3 regions of the Hymenobacter jejuensis genome follow, and region 2 is predicted to be linked to each of the others. Evidence: riboswitches for the same ligand, from Rfam matches in the RefSeq annotation. Region 2 holds a riboswitch; each other region holds the start of a gene.
What was found. Region 2 has a riboswitch for S-adenosylmethionine ahead of FHG12_RS18320 (ATP-grasp domain-containing protein). Riboswitches for the same ligand answer to the same signal wherever they lie in the genome.
Positions count from the first base shown of each region.

Region 1: it holds a riboswitch for S-adenosylmethionine, as region 2 does, so the genes downstream of both, FHG12_RS17670 (phosphoadenylyl-sulfate reductase) here and FHG12_RS18320 (ATP-grasp domain-containing protein) in region 2, are expected to answer to the same signal.
Region 3: it holds a riboswitch for S-adenosylmethionine, as region 2 does, so the genes downstream of both, metH (methionine synthase) here and FHG12_RS18320 (ATP-grasp domain-containing protein) in region 2, are expected to answer to the same signal.

Region 1 is NZ_CP040896.1:4,300,830-4,305,675, reverse strand. It holds gene FHG12_RS17675 (UTP--glucose-1-phosphate uridylyltransferase) at 1-2,119, shown strand, start outside; SAM riboswitch class I at 2,498-2,592, shown strand; gene FHG12_RS17670 (phosphoadenylyl-sulfate reductase) at 2,906-3,664, shown strand; gene cysD (sulfate adenylyltransferase subunit CysD) at 3,730-4,641, shown strand; gene FHG12_RS17660 (sulfate adenylyltransferase subunit 1) at 4,725-4,846, shown strand, end outside.
Region 2 is NZ_CP040896.1:4,454,147-4,458,992, forward strand. It holds gene FHG12_RS18310 (SDR family oxidoreductase) at 1-621, shown strand, start outside; gene FHG12_RS18315 (LLM class flavin-dependent oxidoreductase) at 705-1,724, opposite strand; gene FHG12_RS18320 (ATP-grasp domain-containing protein) at 1,729-2,727, opposite strand; SAM riboswitch class I at 3,098-3,201, opposite strand; gene FHG12_RS18325 (hypothetical protein) at 3,303-3,815, opposite strand; gene namA (NADPH dehydrogenase NamA) at 4,007-4,846, opposite strand, start outside.
Region 3 is NZ_CP040896.1:2,306,799-2,311,644, reverse strand. It holds gene metH (methionine synthase) at 1-2,120, opposite strand, end outside; SAM riboswitch class I at 2,190-2,303, opposite strand; gene FHG12_RS09445 (PA14 domain-containing protein) at 2,487-3,617, shown strand; gene FHG12_RS09440 (SDR family oxidoreductase) at 3,796-4,506, shown strand; gene FHG12_RS09435 (alkene reductase) at 4,616-4,846, shown strand, end outside.

The sequences.
Region 1 (4,846 bases), 150 kb from region 2:
TCACCGCGTGCTGGAAGGCGAAGAAGTGCACCCCGAAATCGGCGAGAAAATCATGAATTCGCTGGTGCTGATGCACGGGGGCATGGCGTCCAACGTCGGCCCCATTCTGGAGATGGTGACGGAAAAATACTTGCTCCGCGGCGAGCAGGAAACGCAGGCCCGGCAGCAAACCAACGAGATCTTCGACAACATCCTGGCGGCCATTAAAGATGGCGACGTTCAGAAGTTGGGCGCCAACACGGCCCGCAACTTCGCCGGCCCCATCAAAACCATAATCCCTTGGGCGTCAACGTATTTCACGGAGCAAATCATTGCCCGCGCCAAGAAGGAATTCGGCTCCGACTACTACGGTTTCCTGATGCTGGGCGGCATGTCGGGTGGCGGCATGGGCATGTTTGTGAACCCCGCGCGCTACGAGGAGTACAAGCTGCGGGTGCTGGAACTACTGCGCAGTACCAAGCAGGAACTATCTGATTCACTGCCCTTTGCCATGGAGCCGGTGGTATACAATTGGCGCATCAACCCGAAAGGCTCGTGGGGCACGCTGCACCAAGGCAATGAAGCGCTGATGCCAGAGCAGTATTACGCCATCCATGTGTCGCAATTGGTGAAGAAAGACCCAGAGACCATTTCTTACATCCGCCGGGCCGAAATTGACTTTTTCACCACGTATTGCGAGCAGAACAACCTGGCCTACCCGCTGCTGCGCACCATCGTCAGCAACCTGTTCAAGGTGTCGGACCCCACGGCACAGGGCAACCGCAGCGTCGAAAACGAGAAGGCCGACCGCATCAAGCGCGAAAATGGCTTCGACTACATTCAGCACGAAGACATCCGCGAGGAACTGCAAAAAGGTCGCATTGGCTTGTCGCGCAACCGCTTAGCCGCTGAAACTTCCATCGAAGACGTGCAGCCCACAGACATTACCCAACTATCTGACACACAAGAATATACTCAAGCTGGCGAAGCCGCAATTCGGGCCGGCAAAGTAGCCGTGATGAGCCTAGCCGCCGGCGTGGGCAGCCGTTGGACCAAAGGTGCGGGCGTGATCAAAGCGCTCAACCCGTTTGTGGAAATCAACGGCGTGCACCGCAGCTTTTTGGAGATTCATTTGGCCAAAACGCGGCGCGTGGCTGAGCACTACCAAACCGACATTCCGCACGTGGTAGCTACCAGCTACCTCACCCACGAGCCCATCCGTAAGCAGCTGGCGCACACCCGGAATTATGGTTACGGCGGCAAGGTTTTCCTGTCGGCAGGCCGCTCCATTGGGCAGCGTTTTGTGCCCACAGAGCGCGATTTGCGCTTTATGTGGGAAGAAATGCCGCAGGAAACGCTCGACGAAAACAAGCAGAAAGTCCGCGATGCCGTGCGCAGCAGCATGATCAACTGGGCCAAGGCGAAGGGCGAAGGCACCGACTACGTGGATAACATTGCCGCTCAGCGCTTTTCGCCGCTGGGGCACTGGTACGAGGTGTCCAATTTGCTGCGCAACGGTACGCTGGCTCAGCTCCTGCGCGAGCAGCCGCAGGTCGAAACCATCATGCTGCACAACATCGACACGCTGGGCGCGGATGTGCACGCGGCCGTGCTGGGCTACCATTTGGCTTCTGGCAATGCCCTAACTTTCGAAGTAGTGCCGCGCCGCATCGAAGACCGTGGTGGCGGATTGGCACGCGTCAATGGCCATGTTCGGCTGCTGGAAGGCCTCGCCCAGCCCCGCGAAGAAGACGAGTTGGCCCTAAGCTACTACAACTCCATGACCACCTGGATTCAGGTCGATCCGCTACTGAAGCTGTTTGGCCTGAGCCGCCAAGATGTGCAAAATGGCGACGAGGCACTGTTGGCCAAAGCCGTGCGCAGCGTGGCCCAGCGCATCCCCACGTACGTCACGATCAAAGATGTGAAATACCGCTGGGGCCACGGCCAGGAGGACATTTACCCCGTCGCGCAGATCGAAAAGCTGTGGAGCGATATGTCGGCCCTCCCCGACGTGAAATGCGGCTATGTGGTCGTGCCGCGCAGCCGCGGTCAGCAGATGAAGGATCCCGCCCAACTCGATTCGTGGGTAACGGATGGCAGCAAAGATTACGTCGTTTCGCTGGGCACTTTTGAATAATTTCTGCTCTAACATCTTGTAAAACAGCGTCCAAAAGCCTCGGTTTTTGGACGCTGTTTTGCTTTTCAAGCATTCCGATAGGATGAAATTGATGCTGTTTTTATAATAGCTGCGCTCATCGTTGCAACTTTTTTCAAAAATTTTCTTGCATCCTAAGCGATTATTTACCAACAAAACACCCACTGATCGCAAACGATTGATATTTAATTACAACATGTTGATTATCAATGTGTTATTTCATTTTATTTAATAGCTATTTTCTCGTGGATTCTTCACTGTAAAAGCCTTTTATGCTAAGCCCGAATCCTATACGCGTTTGTTTTTATCAAAAAGCTTAGTTTACATTTGCTGCATCAATTCTTTCTGATCAAAGAGTTGTTTTTATACAGAGGCGTGGAGAGACAGGCTCGACGAAGCGCCGGCAACCAACCGATACCCATCGGGAACGGTGCCAAGTCCTGATCATATAAAAACAAGTTACCGTGGCTACTGTCTCCAACCTCCGCGCCTACTTCGCCAACCTCGTTGCTGTACAGCATGGGTGTTGTTGCATGGCGCGCCCAGCCACCTGTATGGCTGCGGCTAGCATGGGTTGCTGAAGCGTAGTCCCCTTCTCTTTTCCCTTTCCTGCGGTTGCCTGATCAACGGTAACTCCCCCTCGCCGGCAGCCTTCCAGCACCGGGCTCTATCGTCACAGACATAGGCTACTCGGTTTGCGGCAGTCTGTGCGCCAGCCCCCTCTATTCTCTGCTTTTCCGTTCGGAAAAATCCTATTTCACTCCTCTCATGCAAGTAGCACTCGAAGGGCTGGTCGAAGACCTGCGCCACCGTTTGGCTGGGCAATCCGTGACGGACACGTTGGAGCTCATCGCCGACCATTTTCCTGATAAAGTCGCTTTCTCGACCTCCTTTGGCCTAGAAGACCAGATTCTTACCCACCTGATTTTCAGCCACAACCTGCCCATTCGGGTGTTTACGCTCGATACGGGCCGCAATTTCCAGGAGACCTATTCTACCTGGAACAAGACGCTATTGCGCTACCAAAAGCCCATTGAAGTATATGCGCCACAGCGCGAAAGCATCGAGCATTTGGTTCAGCAAAAAGGTCCCAATAGCTTCTACGAGAGCATCGAAGCCCGCAAAGAGTGCTGCCACATCCGCAAAGTCGAGCCGCTGGGCCGCGCCTTGGCCGGGCAGCGCGTGTGGCTGACCGGCATTCGGGCCGAGCAATCGCCGAACCGGCAAAACATGCACGCCGTGGAGTGGGATGCCGGGCACCAGCTCATCAAAGTACACCCGCTGTTCGACTGGACCTGGGACGAAGCCTGGGAGTACGTGCGCGAACACAGCATCCCATTCAACCCGCTGCACCAGCAAGGCTTCGTCAGCATTGGGTGCGCGCCCTGCACCCGCGCCATCAAGCCGGGCGAGGATTTTCGGGCCGGCCGCTGGTGGTGGGAAGAACAGGCCGCCAAAGAGTGCGGCCTGCACAGCACCGCCGCCCACGAAGGCCGCGACCCAGTAGTCGAAAAACTGCTTGCTTAAGCACCTGCCACCGTTATCTCATTCGCCAAATCGGCCCCTACCTGGGCAGACCCATAGTACTGATTATGAGTACAATTCATCTCGACTACTTAGACCGCCTCGAAGCAGAAGCCATTCACATTCTGCGGGAAGTAGCCGGCCAATTTGAACGACCCGCTCTGCTGTTTTCGGGCGGCAAAGATTCGATTGCCTTAACTCGCTTGGCCGAAAAAGCCTTCCGGCCGGGCAAGTTTCCGTTCCCGCTGGTGCACATCGACACGGGTCATAACTTCCCTGAGGTGCTGGCTTTCCGCGATCAGCTGGCCGCGAGCCTGGGCGAAAAATTGATCGTTCGCAGCGTGGAAGACACCATTAAGCAGCGCGGCCTGCGCGAGCCCGGCGGCAAGTTTCCGAGCCGTAATCCCTTGCAAACCTACACGTTGCTCGACGTGATCGAAGAGTTTGAGTTTGACGCCTGCATCGGCGGGGCGCGCCGCGACGAAGAAAAAGCGCGGGCGAAAGAGCGCATTTTCAGCGTACGCGACGAGTTCGGTCAGTGGGACCCGCGCCGGCAACGCCCGGAGCTCTGGAACATCTACAACGGCCGCATCCAGAAGGGCGAAAACGTGCGCGTGTTCCCCATTTCCAACTGGACCGAGTTGGACGTGTGGAATTATATCCAGCGCGAAAAAATCGAGCTGCCCAACATCTATTTCGCACACGAGCGCACGTGCGTAGTGCTGCCCAGCGGCCAATTGCTGGGCCTTACCGAGCACCTGCGCCTCGACGACACCGACGAAATCGTGAGCCGCCGCGTGCGCTTCCGTACCGTGGGCGACTCGACCTGCACCGCCGCCGTGGAAAGCGAAGCCGACACCGTGGACGACATCATCCTGGATTTGCTGCAAGCCAAAGTGAGCGAGCGCGGCGCCACCCGCCTCGACGACACCATCTCGGAAACCGGCATGGAAGATCGCAAGCGCAACGGCTATTTCTAAGTAATTGATTATCAATTACTTAGAAATAAGATTAAAACTAATTCTCCCGACTAATTGCGCCCCGGCGCAGCCCCCATACTCCCATGGACTTACTCCGATTCATCACCTGCGGCAGCGTCGACGACGGCAAAAGCACCCTTATCGGCCGCCTGCTCTACGATAGCGATTCGGTGTCGCTGGACGTGCTGGCGACGTTGGAAAAACG
Region 2 (4,846 bases):
CAGGATTTCGGCAGTCTCGATGTGCTCGTAAACAACGCCGGCTACGGCCTGGTTGGGCCCTTCGAGGCGGCTACTGATGCGCAGATTCAGACGCAGTTTGCGACCAACGTTTTCGGGGTGTTTGCGGTCACGCGGGCCGCGTTGCCGTTTATGCGGGCGCAAAAATCAGGTGTTATCATCAACATCACATCGGTAGGCGGGCGCACGGCATTTCCGATGAATTCGCTGTACCACGCCACCAAATTCGGGCTCGACGGCTTCTCGGAGTCGCTGTGGTTTGAGCTGGCACCGTTCGGCATTCAGGTGAAAGTAGTGGCTCCCGGAGGCGTAGCCACCGATTTTGCCACCCGCTCGCTCCAAATGACCATCGACCCCGCCGACGACTCCAACCCCTACGCCGGGCAGGTACGCAGCGTGCTCAATGCCTTCAGCAGCCGCAGCGGCAATGCTTCCACCGCCGAGCAGATCGCCGAAGTAATCTACACCGCCGCCACCGACGGCTCGAGCCAATTGCGCTACATCGCCGGTGCCGATGCGCAACAGGTGCTGGGCGCCAAAGCCAACATGACCGACGAAGCGTATCTGGCGATGACGCAGAAGAATTTCGGCTTGGCGGAATGACCTTACCCCATTCGAGCTCCACAAAAAAGCCCCGACTGCTATAGCAGTCGGGGCTTTTTTGTAAGTATCTGATTATGAAATACTTAAGCTAATACATTGATAATCTCTTCCGAGAACCGCTGCATTTCCTCCAGTTGCGGGCTGGTCTGGAGCAGGAAGAAATCAACGCCCACTTCTTCAAAGGCCGCGATGCGATCCTGGATTTGGGCGGGCGTGCCGGTAAGGCCGGTGCGCAGGCCGCGGTTCGACACCGAGTAATCCTGCAAGGACACTTGCTGCTCTAGTTGCGTGCCCGCCAGCCACTGCTGGTAGTTGCCGTAGCCAGCCGCCGAAGCCTGCACGTTGGTGATGCGGTCGAGTTCCTGCTTTACTTCCTGTTCCGAGTTGCGCACGATGGAGTAGCCGGCCACGCCAAACTTCATGGGCGGCAAGCCTTTTTCCTCGCGGCGGCGGCGCATGTCGGCGATGCGCTTGCCGATCTGCTCGGGTGAGTCGCCGTGCATCACGTACCCGTCGCACTGGGTGGTAATCAGGTTTTTAGCCGCTTCCGATTCGCCACCGGCGTACAGGAAAGGCTTTTTGGCCGGCTTGGGCTGCAGTACGTTGTCGGTGACGTTGTAGTACTTGCCTTCGTAGGTGAAATGGTCTTTTTCCCACACGCCGGTCAGTACGTCGAGCCACTCCTTGGTGCGGGCATAGCGATCGTCGTGCTCCTCGAAGTGCAGCCCGTACTTGGTCGCCTCGTCGCGCCACCACGACGACACCACGTTCAGCGACAAGCGACCCGGCGCGATCAGGTCGATGTTGGCGGCTTGCTTGGCCAGCAACGCGGGGTTATGGAAAGTAGGCCGCACGGCCACCATGATTTCCAACTCCTTCGTCACCGCCGCCAGCGCTGCCGCCGTCGACCAGGCTTCCAGGGCCGGCGCCTCTTGGCCTTTGATGTCGTTTAAGTAAAGCTCCGCGATGAGCGTGAGGCTATAGCCCCACTCTTCGCTGCGCTGGGCCAGCTGGCGCACGTAGTCCCAGGAAGTGCTCATGCCTTCGTCGGGCACGTTGCGCAACCAACCGCCAAATATGGGAAGCCAATATCCGAACTGCATGATTCTAAGCTTCTTGGGTGGCGAGTTGAGATTCCGACTTCTTAGCCAGTTCTTGCTCCAAGTAGTCCACAAAGCGGGCGTACGGGTCAAAACCCACCACGTTTACGGCGTCGGCTACGAAGTTGGAGAGGGCATTGATGTCGTAGAACAGCACGTCGCCGTTGCGGTCGTCTACGAGGTATTCGATGCCGCCCACGTCGATTTTAGCCGCGGCTACCAAACGCTCCACGGCCTCAATTACTTCGGCGGGCGGCGTGGTGGCTTCCACCTGAATGCCTTTCTTGGGCGCTTCGGTAAGGCAGAAGTCGCCTTCGGTGATCTCGTCTGGAATCTGGCAGATTTCGGCAGGGCAGAGGTTGAAGCTTTCACCCGTCGTGAACACCTTCATGGCGTAGAGGAACTTGCCATCCAAGGTTTCTACACGGGTGATGTGACCGCCGCGCGGCGCCACAAACTCCTGTACCAGAGCCGTTTGGTCGATGCCCAGATCAATGCTGCCGGCTTCCACGGCCTGCTGCAAGCCTTCCGGCGTGTCGAAGCGGATGATGCCCGCGCCGCTGCCGCCGATGTTTACCTTCACTACCAGCGGGAACTGCAACTCAGCCGCCGCATCCGGAATGCGCGAAACGTGGTTTACCACCCGCGATTTGGGATATTTCAGTCCCAGCTGCGTCAAAAGCGAGAGTTGGCGAGCCTTGTTGGTTTCGATGCTCGACGCTACCGTTCCGTTGATTACGCGCACGCCCAACCGCTCGAGATGCGTCATGAAGCCTGCCGTATGGAAGATGCCCTGCCCATGATCGCGCAGGTAAGCTGACGAGCTCATCCGGTTGACCACCAAGCTGTAGCGGCTTTCCTCTTCGGAAGGGTCGAACATATGGTAGGCGGCATCAATCTTTTCGTAGGCAATGCCCCGACGGTCGAGCTCGGCAAACAGCGGCTTAAACCACTCAGGATGCTCGTAATAAATGCCAATCGGCTTTTCGGAAGAGTAAGTGGACATATAGGTAGTTGGTAATCTGAGAAATTACAGGAGAGTATTTATCTAACTAACTGATTGTCAATTAGTTAGATAAATAAAAGAATTCGTATCGAAAGGAGTAAAAGGAAATTCCCAGCGGGAAAGTTTTGTCGGGCGCTGGTTTTGGCTGCAACCTGTGCGGGGCAAAGGGCCACAAAAGGCTCAGTCCGTGCTGCTTAGCAATTGTAAAGAGGAGCCTGTGCTACACCAACCGACGCTGGAATGGCAGAGTTAGCAACAACAGCAACAGGAAGCTGTAGGAACGAAGAAGTCTCCGCCGAACAACGCGTGTTGGGTTCGGGCGAGGGGAGAGGCAACTGAAAAAACCGCTGGGGTTTGCATGTAAAGCGCTGGTTTATAGTTCCTAAACAATTTTAGGCAGGAATTAGCACCTTAGCTCAAGGTAGGTTGCTAGAAGTTCACAGAGCCTGATCTCTCCCTTCTTCTGTATAAAGCATCCCCGAAAAAACCGGGTTTTGACGTTATGGTTGCAAAGATGGTCGTCGACAGCTTACCATGCAAATAGGAAATCCTAAAGCTCGACCGTATTGTGGAAATTACAAAGCTGATTGAGCAACTTGAAGCTGACGTTTTTCCTTTATTCCTTCTCTTATTTTATTAAGGGATAACAGCAGAATAATCGCAACAATATTTACGCCGAAAACAGATAATTCATAGTTTCTATTATAACTCAAAAGGAAAGTAGGGAAATTAAATTCAAATTTTATTGATAAGCTTTTTGTTAAATCTAGATTAATAAAGAAAGCCGAACCTGATACAAATTTATATGACATTCCCGCAAACGAAAGATTGAGAATCTGAATCGATTGATTGATCATTGAAATCAGAAGCCCTTCGTATCTATCATTTATTAATAATTTGCCCGCATAAATAGAAAAAGAATAAAAACTTAGCATTGTAATGATCATTGCGAGAACAATTCCAGTGATTATTTCTGTCTGAGCCAGTGCCCAAATTGTTATAAATATACCTAAAGCGCCGCTTAAGGCTTGATAAAGCCCTAAAAATTTAACTCTTTTAATTTCTGGTGCAGATAAAAATTCTTCCATGTGAAATAGGATTTGAAGCTTCAATGCAATAATTATCGCTGAGGCTAAGATGCTTTTGCTGTTACTGCGACTCGCAAGAAATATGTTTGCTCGCTATTAAACAAACGCCCAGCCTTCTGAGCACAGCAGGAGAAGGACGGACGTTTAGCGAAGTGATGACTGATTTAAGTTGTTAAGTGATTTGTAGTCAGTTACTTATGGCGCTTGGCCCGTTCGTATTGCACGGGCCACGGCACGTCCGCGCCGAGTTCCTGGGCCGCGTGAAGCGGGAAATACGGGTCGCGCAGAAACTCGCGGGCCATGATGATCAGATCGGCTTGGTTGTTCTCCAGGATGGTTTCAGCTTGCTGGGCGTCGGTGATGATGCCAACCGCTCCGGTCGGGATGCCGGTTTCCTGCCGGATGCGGGCGGCAAATTCCACCTGGTAGCCGGGGCCGACCGGAATGCGGGCATTGGGTACGTTGCCGCCGGTAGAGGCATCGATCAAGTCGACATCTTTGGTTTTCAAGACGTTGGCAAGCGCAACGGAATCCTCGATGGACCAGCCGCCTTCAGTCCAGTCGGTGGCCGAGATGCGCACGAACAGCGGGTGGTCGGTGGGCCATATTTCACGCACCGCTGCCACGACTTCCAGCAGCAACCGGATGCGGTTTTCAAACGAGCCGCCGTATTGGTCGGTGCGCTGGTTGCTCAGGGGCGAAAAGAACTCGTGCAGCAGATAGCCGTGGGCGGCATGTATCTCAATGACTTTAAACCCCGCCTGTAAACACCGTTTCGTCGCGGCCCGGAAGTCGTCGAGCACCTTCTGGATGCCCGCTTCGTCGAGCGCCACTGGCATGGGATACGCATCGGAAAACGGAAGGGCGCTGGGCGCGACGGTTTGCCAGCCGCCTTGGTCTTCCGGTACTTTCACGCCGCCTTTCCACGGGCTGCTGGTGCTGGCCTTGCGGCCCGCGTGGGCCAATTGCACGCCTGCCACCGAGCCCTGCGATTCGATAAAGGACGTGATCCGTTTGAGCATTTCAATGTG
Region 3 (4,846 bases), 2.1 Mb from region 2:
AACAGGTCGCCCACGACGTTCATGCCGGCCATCAGGGGGCCTTCGATCACTTCCAACGGCCGACCAACTTGCTGCCGCACTTCCTCGGTATCCTGCTCAATGAAATCGGTGATGCCGCGCACCAGGGCGTGTTGCAGGCGCTCGGCGACGGGCAGGCTGCGCCACGCGTCGGCCACCACTTCCACCTTGTCTTTTTGCTTGACGGTCTCGGCAAAATCGACGAGTCGCTCGGTAGCATCGGGGCGACGGTTGAGCAGCACGTCTTCCACCATCTCCAGCAAGTCCGGCGGAATTTCGTCGTAAACCGCTAATTGACTGGGGTTTACGATGCCCATATCCAACCCTGCCCGAATGGCGTGGTAGAGGAAAGCCGAGTTCATGGCCTCGCGCACCACGTCGTTGCCGCGGTACGAGAATGAGATGTTGCTCACGCCGCCGCTGGTGCGGGCGCCGGGCAGGTTCTGCTTGATCCACCGCACGGCCTCAATGAAGTCGAGGGCGTAGTTGCGGTGCTCCTCCATGCCGGTGCCCACGGTCAGGATATTGGGGTCGAAGATGATGTCCTCGGCCGGAAAATCCAGCTCGTTGACCAGAATGTCGTAGGAGCGCTGGCAAATCTCTTTGCGGCGCTCCAACGAGTCGGCTTGGCCGTCTTCGTCGAAGGCCATCACGATGACAGCGGCACCGTACTGGCGCACGGTGCGGGCGCGCTGCTTGAAAACCTCCTCGCCTTCTTTTAGCGAGATGGAGTTGACGATGCTTTTGCCCTGCACGCACTTGAGACCGGCTTCCAACACGCTCCACTTCGACGAGTCGATCATGATGGGCAGGCGGGCAATGTCGGGCTCGGAGGCAATGAGGTTGAGAAACGTGGTCATGGCTTGCTCCGAGTCAAGCATGCCTTCGTCCATGTTGATGTCGAGCACCTGCGCGCCGCCTTCTACCTGCTCGCGCGCCACAGCCAACGCCTGCTCGTACGCCCCGGTCCGGACGAGGCGCGCAAACGCCCGCGAACCCGTCACGTTGCAGCGCTCTCCAACGTTGACAAAGAGGCTATCTTCGTAAATACCAAAGGGTTCGAGGCCGCTGAGGCGCGTCGCCTGCGGCACCGTAGGCAAGGGGCGTGGCGCAAATTGGGGTGCCAACTTGGCTAGCTCGCCGATGTGCTGGGGCGTGGTGCCGCAGCAGCCACCGACCACGTTCAGCAGGCCATCGCGGAGGTAATCTTCCACCACTTCGGCAAACTCCTGCGCCGACTCGTCGTAGCCGCCGAACGCGTTGGGCAAGCCCGCATTCGGGTACGCCGAAATGTGCACGTTGGCAATGCGACTCAGTTCCTGAATGTACTGCTTGAGCTGCTTAGCGCCCAGGGCACAATTCAGGCCCACGCTCAAGAGTGGCAAGTGATGAATCGAGTTCCAAAAGGCTTCCACCGTCTGCCCCGACAACGTGCGGCCGGAAGCGTCGGTGATCGTGCCCGAAATCATGATCGGCACAACTTTGCCACCTTCGTCGAAGAAGCGCTGCACGGCATAGAGCGCCGCTTTGGCGTTGAGCGTGTCAAAAATGGTTTCGATCAGCAGCGCGTCGGAGCCGCCGTCGATGAGGCCGCGCACCTGCTCGTGGTAAGCCGTGGCCAACTCGTCGAACGTGGTAGCACGGTAGCCGGGGCGGTTTACGTCGGGCGAAAGCGAGGCCGTGCGGTTGGTTGGCCCAATGGCACCGGCTACAAAGCGCGGCTTGCTGGGGTCTTGGGCCGTAAACTCATCGGCTACTTCGCGGGCCAGCCGCGCCGATTCGTAATTGAGCTCATACACAACGTGTTCCAATCCGTAGTCGGCCTGCGCGATAGAGGTACCGCTGAAGGTATTGGTCTCCACCATGTCGGCCCCGGCAGCGAAATATTCCGCGTGGATGTTGCGAATAATATCGGGGCGCGTGAGCGAGAGCAGGTCGTTGTTGCCGCGCAAGGGCTTGGGATGATTGGCAAAGCGCGGCCCCCGAAAATCCTCCTCGTCCAGCGTGTAGCGCTGAATCATCGTGCCCATGGCGCCGTCGAGCACCAGGATGCGTTGTTGCAGGATGGAGTAGAGGGGCGAGTCGGAACAGTGCGTCTTCATAGATTCTCTTTCAAAACGGCAGGTACAAAAAACCTATCCAGAAAGAGAAAACTGCGGGTGCAGGTTCCGTACTTATCTTCTTTCGTTTCCTCCAAGAGGGCGAAATGGGAGTTGGCACCTTGCTTCGCGGTCAGGTTGCCAAGACGTCGTAGGGCCCAATCCCTCGGTCTTTCTGGATAAGTATCACAACAAAGGTACATCCTAAACACCGAAAAATAAACGGACTTGCCGCGGGCTTGGTTTACCGCCCGATTATCTGTTCTCCGGATGCGCATTCGCAAATATTTTATTTTCTATATACTAACAAGAAAAGCTGCCGCGTTAGCCCAACAACGGTGTGGATCATTTACTTAGCAGAGGTTGCGCATGAAAGCATTGGTGCGGTTGCTGTCGTTGATGCTGCTCGGTGTAGCGCAGGTGAGCATGGCGCAGGTTGCCGCCGGCGACGGTTTGAAAGGCGACTATTTCGACGGCAAGAATTTCGAGAAGCTGGCCTTAACCCGCATCGACAAAACGATCGATTTTAACTGGACCATCGGCCCCCGAGGGGAAGGCCGGTGGATATCGCCCGGGCCGAACGTACCCGGCGAGCAGTTTTCGGTGCACTGGACGGGGTACCTATATGCCCCAGTAACAGGGGTTTACACTTTTCAAATCACGACCGATGACGGCATGCGCGTACGGGTAGGCGGCCGGAAAATCTTAAACTCTTGGCAAAACCAGGCTGCCGCCGTTTATACGGCCCACCAACGGCTAACGGCAGGCCGGTACTACTCGCTGCAGGTAGACTATTATCAGGTTGAAAAGGACACGCGGGCGCTGCTGGCTTGGCAGCTACCCAACTCCACCGAAGCGCCCCAGCCCATCCCGACTACCAATCTGTATTCGGCTATGCCAACCTCTGCCGTACCTATTCTGCCTAAATCAGCTCGGCCTCAGCCCGCCGTTGCAGCCCGCTCAACGACAGCAAACAATACACCTGTAGTAGCCGCCGCCCCGACAACACCTCCCAGAAAATCAATACTTACGCCTTTAAAAGCGGCGTTACCAACAGGCCGTCGGCCGCGGGCAATTGCAGCACAGCCCAAGGTAGCGTCTGCGCCCGAGCCTGTCACCGACGAAGCGGCATCCTTGCCCGATATGTCGGCATTGGGCAAAGGCGACGTCGTGACGCTGCCCAACCTGTATTTTACCCAAAGCACTGCCACCCTGCTGCCGACTTCGCGCCCTGTGCTCAATGCCTTGGCTCGCACTCTACGCGAGCAGCCCGCACTGCGCATGGAAATAGCCGGCCACACCGACAATGTAGGCGAAGCCGCGCTAAATCTCCGGCTTTCGGAGCAGCGCGCCCGTGTGGTGCGGCAGTATCTGGTGCAGCAAGGCATTGATTCGGTGCGGCTTACGGCCCGCGGCTACGGCGGCATGCGCCCCGTCGCCGACAACCAAGACCCCAAACAACGGCCGCGCAACCGTCGGGTAGAAGTGGTTGTGCAGTAGGCAGTTACAATGATGCGGCACTGCCGGAAGCTTGCCGACAGGCTTTAATGCAATGTATTGATAATCAATTAATTACTAAATATTAATTTTAATCATTATCCGGAGTAGCAAGTAGTTGCTGTAACCTTTTGCCCACGCCAGCGCTTCTATACGCCGCAACTGATTAGCGCGGCAACACATGAGCGAACCGGCAAAGAGAGTAGCCCTGGTTACGGGCGGCAACAAAGGCATTGGCTTGGAAATAGCCCGTCAACTAGGCCAGCAAGGCATTACGGTAGTGATTGGCGCTCGCGACGAGGCTCGCGGCAACGCAGCCGCCAACCAATTGTGTCAGGAAGGCCTCGATGCGCACGCCGTGCAGCTCGACGTAACCAACGCCGAGGAGGTGGCCGCGCTGCCCGCTTTCTTTCAGCAACGTTTTGGCCGGCTTGATATTCTTGTCAACAACGCCGGGGTGCAGGAAGACCCTACTGGCAACGCTACGGTGGCGCTGTTTCGGAGCACGTTCGAGATCAATGTGTTCGCGGTTTTTGCCGTGACGGAGGCACTGCTGCCGCTGCTTAAGCAAAGTCCGGCGGGCCGCATCGTCAACCACAGCAGTCGCCTGGGTTCGCTTACGGCCATGAGCAACAGCCCTTTTTTGATGCCGGCCTACATGTCGTCGAAAGCGGCGCTGAACATGCTCACGGTGCTTACAGCCAGAGAGTTAAAAGACACCACCGTCAAAGTAAATTCGGCGCATCCCGGCTGGGTAAAAACGGAGCTTGGCGGCGAAGGCGCGCCACTCAGCATCGAAGAAGGTGCACGCACGGCCGTTGAGCTGGCGACGCTGCCCAGCGATGGTCCTACGGGCGGCTTTTTTCACAAAGGCCAGCCGTTGCCGTGGTAACAAACTACGGGGAAGGCTCGCCAAAACCTTTTGCACACCTTATCAGTTGCATAAAATCAAATCGAACAAAACCAATTTTTGAGCACCTGCTCCCCTTCATTCTACGATCATGAGCCAAGTTCCAAATCTATTTACGCCCATTCAAGTGGGCGCCCTTACGCTCCCTAATCGCCTGGCAATGGCGCCCATGACGCGCAGCCGGGCCACCAACCCAGGCAACGTCCCGACTGATTCCATCATCGAATATTACGTGCAGCGCGCTTCGGCCGGCCTGATCATCACGGAAGGTTCGCAGGTTTCGCTACAGGGTGTGGGCTACATAAACACGCCCGGCATTTAC